DNA from 3 places in the Mesorhizobium album genome. Region 2 is predicted to be linked to each of the others. Evidence: riboswitches for the same ligand, from Rfam matches in the RefSeq annotation. Region 2 holds a riboswitch; each other region holds the start of a gene.
The links. Region 2 has a riboswitch for thiamine pyrophosphate ahead of thiC (phosphomethylpyrimidine synthase ThiC). Riboswitches for the same ligand answer to the same signal wherever they lie in the genome.

Region 1 (3,255 bases), on a different contig from region 2:
GCCCGCCGCCGAGCGTCAGCACGATGGTGAAGGAGGTGATGCAGAGCATGAATACCAGCCCGGCGACGCCCGGCAAGGCCGCGCGCAGCGCCGGCCATTCGATCAGCCGCAACGCCGGCCAGGCGCCCATGCCGAGCTGGCTCGCCAGCCGCCACTGGTCGGTCGGCACGGCGCCGAGCGCCTCCAGAAACAGCCGCGTGGCAAGCGGCAGGTTGAAGAAGACATGGGCGACCAGGATGCCGGAAAGCCCGTAGACGCCCGGCCATTCCCCGCCGCCGAGCGCACCGAGGACACCCGCGAAATAGCCGGCATGGCCATAGAGCGCCAACACGCCCAGCGCCGCGACGATCGCCGGCAGCGCCAGCGGCACGGTGAAGAGCTGCAGGATCAGGCGACGACCGGGAAAGCCCGGATGCCTGGACAAGGCGCGCGCCACCAATAGCGCCGGCCCGACCGACAGCAGTGTCGACAGCAGCGCCTGCCAGAGCGTGAAGCGGGCGACGCGCAAGAGATAGCCGTCGAAGGCGGCGAAAGCACCTGACGGATCGCGCGCGCCTTCGAGGACGAGGCCGGCAAAGGCGCCGCCGATGAGCACGACGATTGCCGCAAGGGCGATGATGCCGGCGGTGATACGGGAGTCAGAGCGCGGCGCGGACTGCACGCTGCACCGCCGGGGCAGGGTCGGAAACTAGCGAACGCCGTGTTCCTTCGCGCCCCCCTCTGTCCTGCCGGACATCTCCCCCACTAGGGGGGAAATTGGCTGTCATCGCGGCTTTCGCCAATCTCCAAGGTCGCAGGACGGTGCGGGGCGCCAAAGCTGCCGATCTCCCCCCTTGTGGGGGAGATGTCCGGCAGGACAGAGGGGGGCGCCGTAGAGCGATCATCTTCGATAGATAGCTAAATCCGGCTACTTGCTCATCGCCGCCAGCCACTCATCCACCCAGGCCTTGCGATTGGCGGCGACCTCCTCGGGGCTGAACAGCAGGGTCTTGGCCGGCTTCACCAGCTTGTCGAAGGCCGGGTTGAGCGGCTTGTCGGTCTTGCCGGCCGGGAACATCCAGTTGGTCTCCGGGATGACATCCTGGAATTTCGGTCCGGTCATGAAGGCGATGAATTTTTCCGCCAACGGGTTCTTGGCGCCGGTTTTGGTGACGCCGGCGACCTCGATCTGCAGATACTCGCCCTCCTCGAAGGAGGCGGCCTGGTAGCGCTCGGTGTTCTCGGCCACCATGTGGTAGGCCGGCGAGGTGGTGTAGGAGAGCACCATCGGCGCTTCGCCCTTGGTGAACAGGCCATAAGCCTCGCTCCAGCCCGGCGTCACGGTGAGCACTTTCGATTTGAGCTTGGCCCAGGCTTCCGGCGCCTTGTCGCCATAGACCGACTTCACCCAGAGCAGCAGGCCGAGGCCCGGCGTCGAGGTGCGCGGATCCTGGATGACGATCTTGTCGGCAGCACTGCCCTCGACCAGCGCCTTCAGGCTTTTTGGCGGGCTCTTCAGCTTTTCAGTGTCGTAGACGACGGCGAAATAGCCGTAATCGAAGGGCACGAAAATGTCGTCGTTCCAACCGCCGGGCACGTTGATGCCGGACACCGCGTCGTGCGGCGCGAACAGGCCGCTCGCCTTGGCGTCCGCGGTCAGGTTGGTGTCGAGGCCGAGCACGATGTCAGCCTTGGTGCCGGCGCCCTCCAGCTTGACGCGATTGAGCAGCGCCACACCGTCGGCCACCGAGACGAATTCGAGATCGCAGCCGCATTCGGCTTCGAATTCCTTCTTCACCGCGGGTCCAGGACCCCAGTCGGCGGTGAAGCTTTCATAGGTGTAGACGGTGAGCTTGTCCTTCGCCTCGGCTGGCCCGACGCCTGCCAGAAGCGAAACCAGGCCGGTTGCTAAAATGAGCTGGGACAACAACGAGCGCATCGGCGCCTCCTTCGTTCATGTTAAAGGAATTGAGGCGCCGGATGGTCCGAAACGTCTAATCCCTCCGCCGGTACAAACCGGATCAGGTTCAGCGGGTTGGCTTTTGCTGCCTCTCAGCCGGTTCGCGAAAGTCAGCGTCCGGCACCCCGTTAGAGCGTCTCGAGACATAGGCCCGGCCGAAGCGGCGCGCAAGCGGAAGTTGCCGGGCATCCGATGCATCGCGGCTTGTTCTGGAACGCAGCGCCGTTCCGTTTGGATGCGGCCCGGCTTCCGTTTCGCGGGCGAGGCTGGTAAGGGCGACGCCCATGGGCACATTCACCATCCTGCTTGGCGGCGAGCTCGTCCGCACGCCTCGGCTCGAGCGCCAGATCGAAGGCTCCCGCGTCATCGCCGCCGATGCCGGCATCGGCCATGCCCGCATGCTGGGCCTGGTTCCCGAGCTCTGGGTCGGCGACTTCGATTCGGTGCCGCCGGACCTGCCTGACCATCTGGCCGCCGTGCCGCGAAAGATCTTCCCGGCCGAGAAGGACATGACCGACGGCGAGCTGGCCATTGCCGAGGCGCTCGCGCGCGGCGCCACCAGCCTGGTGCTGGCCGGCGCCTTCGGCGGTAAGCGCGCCGACCATGCCTTCCTGCACCTGGCGCTTGGGCTTCGGCTGGCCGAGGCAGGCACGACGGTCCTGTTATCCAGCGGCGCGCAGGAGGGCGTGCCCATCCTGCCCGGCAAAGCCGGCTTCGACTATGCCGATGGCATGCTGTTCTCGGTGCTCGGCTTCTCCGATCTCACCGGCCTGACGGTCACGGGCGCCAAATGGCCGCTCGACCGCGTCGACGTGGCGTTCGGCTCCTCGCTCACTATATCAAACGAGGTCAAGGGCCGGCTCGAGATCGCGCTCAAGCGTGGCCGGGCGCTGCTGCTTGCCCATCCCTATCCTCTTCCCGAAAGCTGACATGGCTCCGCCACTTCTCAATCTCGACGGCATAAAACTGACCTTTGGCGACACGCCGCTGCTCGATGGCGCGGCACTCAGTGCCTCCGCCGGCGAGAAGATCGCGCTGGTCGGCCGCAACGGCTCGGGCAAGTCGACGCTGCTCAAGATCGCCGCCGGGCTGATCGAGCCGCAGGACGGCGAGGTGTTCCGCCAGCCTTCCGCGACCGTTCGCTACCTGCCGCAAATGCCCGACATGGACGGCTTTGCCAGTGTGCGCGCCTACGTCGAGGCAGGCCTTGGGCCCGCCGACGACCCACATCGCGCCACCTATCTGATGGAGCATCTCGGCCTGACCGGCGAGGAATGGCCAAGCGACCTTTCCGGTGGCGAGGCGCGCCGCGCCGC
Region 2 (3,255 bases):
GACCGGCATATAGAGATCGCCGCCCGCGCGATATTTCTCCGCCATCGCCGCCATCCCCTCCTTCTGCGCTTCCGCGCGAATGTCGTGGGAGATGCGCATGGAGCAGAATTTCGGCCCGCACATCGAGCAGAAATGCGCCAGCTTGTGCGCTTCCTTGGGCAAGGTCTCGTCGTGCATCGAGCGCGCGGTTTCGGGATCGAGCGACAGGTTGAACTGGTCTTCCCAGCGGAACTCGAACCGTGCCCGCGAAAGCGCGTCGTCGCGGGTCTTCGCCGCCGGGTGTCCCTTGGCGAGATCCGCTGCGTGTGCAGCAATCTTGTAGGTGATCACCCCGGTCTTGACGTCGTTGCGATCCGGCAGGCCGAGATGTTCCTTCGGCGTCACGTAGCAGAGCATGGCCGTGCCGAACCAGCCGATCATGGCCGCGCCGATGCCGGATGTGATGTGGTCATAGCCCGGCGCAATGTCCGTCGTCAGCGGCCCCAGCGTGTAGAAAGGCGCTTCGCCGCAGACGGCGAGCTGCTTGTCCATATTCTGTTTGATCTTGTGCATGGGCACATGGCCGGGGCCCTCGATCATCACCTGGCAGTCCTTTGCCCAGGCGATCTTCGTCAGTTCGCCAAGCGTCTCCAGTTCGGCGAATTGGGCCCGGTCATTGGCATCGGCGATCGAGCCGGGACGAAGGCCGTCACCGAGCGAGAAGGAGACGTCATAGGCTCTGGCGATATCGCAGATCTCCTCGAAATGCTCATAGAGGAAGCTTTCGCGGTGATGGTGCAGGCACCATTTCGCCATGATCGAGCCGCCGCGAGAGACGATGCCCGTGACCCGGTCGACGGTCAGCGGAATGTAATGCAGCCGCACGCCGGCATGGATGGTGAAGTAGTCGACGCCCTGCTCGGCCTGCTCGATCAGCGTGTCGCGATAGACCTCCCAGCTCAGGTCCTCGGCAACGCCGCCCACCTTCTCCAGCGCCTGGTAGAGCGGCACCGTGCCGATCGGCACCGGCGAATTGCGCACGATCCATTCGCGGATGTTGTGGATGTTGCGGCCCGTCGACAGGTCCATCACCGTGTCGGCGCCCCAGCGGATCGCCCAGACCATCTTTTCGACCTCTTCGGCCATCGAGGACGTGACGGCGGAATTGCCGATATTGGCGTTGATCTTCACCAGGAAGTTGCGGCCGATGATCATCGGCTCGCTTTCGGGATGGTTGATGTTGGCGGGAATGATCGCGCGGCCGCGCGCCACCTCGTCGCGTACGAATTCCGGCGTGACGAAATCCGGGATCGATGCGCCGAACGCCTCGCCGTCCTGCTGCAGCCTGCCGCGCACGATCTCGCGGCCGAGGTTTTCGCGGATGGCCACGAATTCCATCTCGGGCGTGATGATCCCGGCGCGCGCATAGGCAAGCTGCGTTACCGCCTTGCCGGCCTTGGCTCTCAGCGGACAGTTGCGGATCGCAAATTCCCGCGTCAGTCGCTCTCCTGTCGCAAAACCGTTGTCCTCGGGCCTGACATGGCGGCCGTCATAGGATTCGACATCGCCGCGTGCCGCGATCCAGTCCTGCCGAAGCCGGGCAAGACCCTTGTCGATGTCCGTTTCGATCGCGGGGTCGGTATAGGCGCCTGACGGATCGTAGACCGTCACCGGCGGCTCACCGGCAGTCGGGTGGACCGCGATCTCGCGCATCGGCACCCTGATCTGCGGATGGAGGAGGCCGGATTTGTGGATCTTCCGCGAGGCCGGCAGCGGTCCGGTCGATACGGTCGGGGTCAGGGCATTCATTTGAGGCTCCTTTGCTCGTTGCATTGGAGACCCAGTTCTGTGCCGGAAGGATGAAAAGACGCTTCGATCTACCTGCTTGAGACAGGTCTTCGGGCATGAACGCCCGCAAAGCGCTTGCACCGTCCCTACGCCAGTATGAACTGGATCAGGTTCAACGGGTCACTGCGCCGCAAAGCCAGCAGTATCTCAGCCCCTTGCCGGGACTCCCCTGGTGAATGGCTTTAGGTTGAACGGGCCGGCGCCATCTTGTCAAGCGCGTTTGGCCGGCAATTGCGGCTCATTGCGTTGCGGACGGAAGGTCGGAGATCGTGCGGCCCGCCGGAAAGCCAAGCCAAAGAAGCACGCGCACAGGGCTCGAAACCGGGTTCATGAATTGTCTCCGGGAACCACTTGCAGCGCCGCACGACCGCGCCGGCTGGCTGATGCCCAAAGCGCCATCAGCGGCGCGGTCAGCAGCAGGAAGGACGGCAGAAGGCTCGGGAAATAGATGCGGGTGTCGTGGATCGGGAAGACGGCGAACTTCGCCAGCACGCCGAGCACGAGTGCCGCAAGCAGGATACCGGCGCGGCGATCGAGCCGGAAGCCGGCGCGGTCGAGGCCATACTAGCCGGCGAGCGCTAGCACCGAGACGCCGACCCAGCCGTCGACGTTGACGGCGCGCACCACCGAAACGGCGAAGGCCCTCAGGTAGGCGGCCGTCGAGAACGGCGGTTCGAAGCCGTCCATGTTGTAGTGCTGCTCGATACTGGAGAACCACAGATGCGGCCACCAGCCGGGGTGCTGCGCCCAGTGCGAGATGACGAAATAGGCGACCAAGGAAGCGGCGAAGCCGGCGAGCGCCCCCACGCTTTCTGCCGAAAGGCAACCAGCAGCACGGCGAAGACGGCGAGGAAGACGATGTTGTCCGGCCGCGCCATGAAGGCGAGGAAAAAAGCGGATTCTTCTTGAGGAGGATGAACAGGCCCTCCCACAGAAGATCCGTTGCAATCAGCGTGCCATCGAGATCGACCGCAAGCGGAATTGCGTTCCTGTCCGACCGCGCGTCCATTTCCCCGCCCTGTTCACCCCACGCCGTGTTTCAGCGTCCTGGCAACGGATATAACGGGAGATGGCGGAGCGAACGTTAAAACGCCCGGTTGCAGCGCGCTGTGCAGACAGTATTTCCGGAGTCGTCGTTTAGCGGCGGCTACCAGAAACGATAAAAGGCCGGACATCCGCCCGGCCTTTGTCGATCGTGTTTCGGTTTTTTACTTGATGCGAGCAACGCCGCCCGAGATCTCGACCGTTTCGGAACCGGTCAGCGCTTCGAGGTCACCATTGGGAAGGGTGACGAAGCAGCCATTCGGGCAGAACTCCACCGTCTCGCCGGCGGCCAGCGCCAGCTCGGTTTTGCCGCCGCCTTCGGTCACGATCAACGTCCGCGTCTGGGCGTCCTTGTTGACCGCGCTGGCGGCAAAAGCCGAACCG
Region 3 (3,255 bases), on a different contig from region 2:
GGCCTGCCACACCGGCGCCTTTGACAAGGACGCGGCGCATGGCTCAGCGCGTCTCCTGATCTTTCTGCGCCAAAGCCTGTTTTTCCGCCTCGGGCGTTTCGACGGGTATGTAGAGATCGCCGCCTGCGCGATGCTTCTCCGCCATGGCCGCCATCCCCTCCTTCTGGGCTTCGGCGCGAATGTCGTGGGAGATGCGCATGGAGCAGAATTTCGGCCCGCACATCGAGCAGAAATGCGCCAGCTTGTGCGCTTCCTTGGGCAAGGTCTCGTCGTGGAACGAGCGCGCCGTCTCGGGATCGAGCGACAGGTTGAACTGGTCTTCCCAGCGGAACTTGAACCGCGCCCGCGAAAGCGCGTCGTCGCGGATCTTCGCCGCCGGATGCCCCTTGGCGAGATCCGCGGCGTGCGCGGCTATCTTGTAGGTGATCACGCCGGTCTTGACATCGTTGCGGTCCGGCAGGCCGAGATGTTCCTTCGGCGTCACATAGCAGAGCATCGCCGTGCCGAACCAGCCGATCATGGCGGCGCCGATTCCCGAGGTGATGTGGTCATAGCCCGGCGCTATGTCCGTGGTCAGCGGCCCCAGCGTGTAGAATGGCGCTTCGCCACAGACGGCGAGCTGCTTGTCCATATTCTGCTTGATCTTGTGCATGGGAACATGGCCAGGGCCCTCGATCATCACCTGGCAGTCCTTTGCCCAGGCGATCTTCGTCAATTCGCCAAGCGTTTCCAACTCGGCGAACTGGGCTCGGTCATTGGCGTCGGCGATCGAGCCGGGACGAAGGCCGTCGCCGAGCGAGAAGGAGACGTCATAGGCTCTGGCGATGTCGCAGATCTCCTCGAAATGCTCATAGAGGAAGCTTTCGCGATGATGGTGCAGGCACCATTTCGCCATGATCGAGCCGCCCCTGCTGACGATGCCGGTAACCCGTCCAACCGTCAGCGGGATGTAGTGCAGCCGCACACCGGCGTGGATGGTGAAATAGTCGACCCCCTGCTCAGCCTGCTCGATCAACGTGTCGCGATAGACTTCCCAACTCAGATCCTCGGCAACGCCGCCCACCTTTTCCAGCGCCTGGTAGAGCGGCACCGTGCCGATCGGCACCGGCGCATTGCGCACGATCCATTCGCGAATGTTGTGGATGTTGCGGCCCGTCGACAGATCCATGACGGTATCGGCGCCCCAGCGGATCGCCCAGACCATCTTTTCGACCTCTTCGGGCATCGAAGAGGTGACGGCGGAATTGCCGATATTGGCGTTGATCTTCACCAGGAAATTGCGGCCGATGATCATCGGCTCGCTTTCGGGATGGTTGATGTTGGCGGGAATGATCGCGCGGCCGCGCGCCATCTCGTCGCGTACGAATTCCGGCGTGACGAAGTCCGGGATCGACGCGCCGAACGCTTCCCCATCCTGTTGCAACCTGCTCCGCAGCATCTCTCGGCCAAGGTTCTCGCGGATGGCCACGAATTCCATCTCGGGCGTGATGATCCCGGCGCGCGCATAGGCAAGCTGCGTTACCGCCTTGCCGGCCTTTGCTCGCAGCGGACGGTTGCGGGTGGGAAGTTCCGGCGTCAGGCGCTCGCCTGTCGCAAGTCCGTTGTCTTCCGGCCTGACATGGCGGCCGTCATAGGATTCGACATCGCCGCGTGCCACGATCCAGTCCTGCCGATGGCGGGCAAGCCCCCTCTCGATATCGGTTTCGATCGCGGGGTCGGTATAGGGGCCTGACGGATCGTACACCGTCACCGGCGGCTCACCGGCAGTCGGGTGGACCGCGATCTCGCGCATCGGCACCTTGATATGCGGATGGAGAACGCCGGACTTGTGGATCTTCCGCGACGCCGGCAGCGGTCCCGTCGATACGGTCGGGGTCAGGGCATTCATTTGAGGCTCCTTTGCTCGTTGCATTGGAGACCCAGTTCTGTGCCGGAAGGATGAAAAGACGCTTTTGGTAGGCCTGCTTGAGACAGGTCTTCGGGCATGAACGCCCACAAGCGCTTGCACCGTCCCTACGCCAGTATGAACTGGATCAGGTTCAACGGGTCACTGCGCCGCAAAGCCAGCAGTATCTCAGCCCCTTGCCGGGACTCCCCTGGTGAATGCTTTCAAACTGACCGGGCCGGCGCCGCTTTGTCAAGCGCCTTCAGGCCGCAGCGCTGATCGGCGGCTGATCAAACTCGTCGGAAAAGATCGCGCACATGGCGGCGACAAATCGCGCGCCCGAGAACAGAGCGGAGAAGGGATAAGAAGATTGTCAAATCACCGGACTGTAAGTTCGATTCTTGCGATGATCACGCCTTCAATCGGCGCCAAAGGTTTGCGCGTAGATCGCCTCGATCCGCTCTGCCTCGTCATTCGTCAGCGCGGCGAATTCCTTTTCGCGGGCGCGGTTCGATAGCTGGCCGCCGTTCTGGTGGAGGAAACGGAAGAGCAGATCGATCAGCCGCTCGGGCATGTCGATAAAGGCATCCACATGTTGCCGGAACTGATCGTAGAGCTGCAGAACGCGGTTTCGCTGGGAAGATCCCGTTCGATGGTTCGCTGAACGCAGGCATAGAGGAATTCGGCGTGCGGGGTTGCATCAAAGAAGCGGTAGAAATCCCCGGTGTCATTCAGCACCCGGACGTTGAATTGCGGCGTCGGTTCCCATTCGACCAGTGGCAGGAGGCGCTGCGAATAGCTCTCGAGCACGCGCCTGTACTCGTCGATTTGGTCCAGGATCGCGGCCGAAACGGGCAACACTACCCCCGGCGGATTGAAGCCGCGCATGGCGAGGACGTGGTGGATTAGGTAACGATGAATGCGCCCGTTTCCATCCTCGAACGGATGGACGTAGACAAAGCCGAAGGCGAGGATTGCGGCGGCCACAACCGGATCGAGATTTTTTGCGGGGCCTTGGTCGAAAGTGCCCATCCCGTCGATAAGTCTTGGCAGGTCCTCAGGTCGAGCGTTGATGTGATCGGGCAGGGGCATGCGGTTTTCGCGGTCATGCGCACCGACGAAGCCTCCCTCCTTTCGAAAGCCAAGTCTCACGAAACGGGCATCGCCGAGGACAATTCTTTGCAGACGAAGCAGCTCATCGCGATCGATCGGTTGCCGGCCAGCTTCGGCGATAGCGCGGCCCCAGCGTTGGATGCGATCTTCCGGCGGGCGCTCGCCCTCGATGGCGTAGCTTGATCGGGAGTCTTTGAGCAAAAGAAAGGCGGCGGTCCGAGCAAGGAGGTCTCGCGGCACGTCCGCTACGATTGCCG

Region 1: linked by a shared signal. The riboswitch ahead of thiB (thiamine ABC transporter substrate binding subunit) and the one ahead of thiC (phosphomethylpyrimidine synthase ThiC) in region 2 are both predicted to bind thiamine pyrophosphate.
Region 3: linked by a shared signal. The riboswitch ahead of thiC (phosphomethylpyrimidine synthase ThiC) and the one ahead of thiC (phosphomethylpyrimidine synthase ThiC) in region 2 are both predicted to bind thiamine pyrophosphate.

Annotation. Positions count from the first base shown of each region.
Region 1 covers NZ_JAVIIW010000012.1:39,406-42,660, reverse strand. Annotated here, with positions in the region: gene thiP (thiamine/thiamine pyrophosphate ABC transporter permease) at 1-661, opposite strand, end outside; gene thiB (thiamine ABC transporter substrate binding subunit) at 908-1,918, opposite strand; TPP riboswitch at 1,961-2,077, opposite strand; gene RFN28_RS12415 (thiamine diphosphokinase) at 2,224-2,868, shown strand; gene RFN28_RS12410 (ABC-F family ATP-binding cassette domain-containing protein) at 2,870-3,255, shown strand, end outside.
Region 2 covers NZ_JAVIIW010000005.1:180,834-184,088, forward strand. Annotated here, with positions in the region: gene thiC (phosphomethylpyrimidine synthase ThiC) at 1-1,788, opposite strand, end outside; TPP riboswitch at 1,893-2,008, opposite strand; partial or broken gene RFN28_RS34830 (hypothetical protein) at 2,155-2,717, opposite strand; gene RFN28_RS06565 (hypothetical protein) at 3,036-3,255, opposite strand, start outside.
Region 3 covers NZ_JAVIIW010000024.1:18,900-22,154, forward strand. Annotated here, with positions in the region: gene thiO (glycine oxidase ThiO) at 1-40, opposite strand, end outside; gene thiC (phosphomethylpyrimidine synthase ThiC) at 44-1,888, opposite strand; TPP riboswitch at 1,993-2,108, opposite strand; gene RFN28_RS20245 (hypothetical protein) at 2,304-2,459, opposite strand; gene RFN28_RS20250 (Fic family protein) at 2,444-3,255, opposite strand, start outside.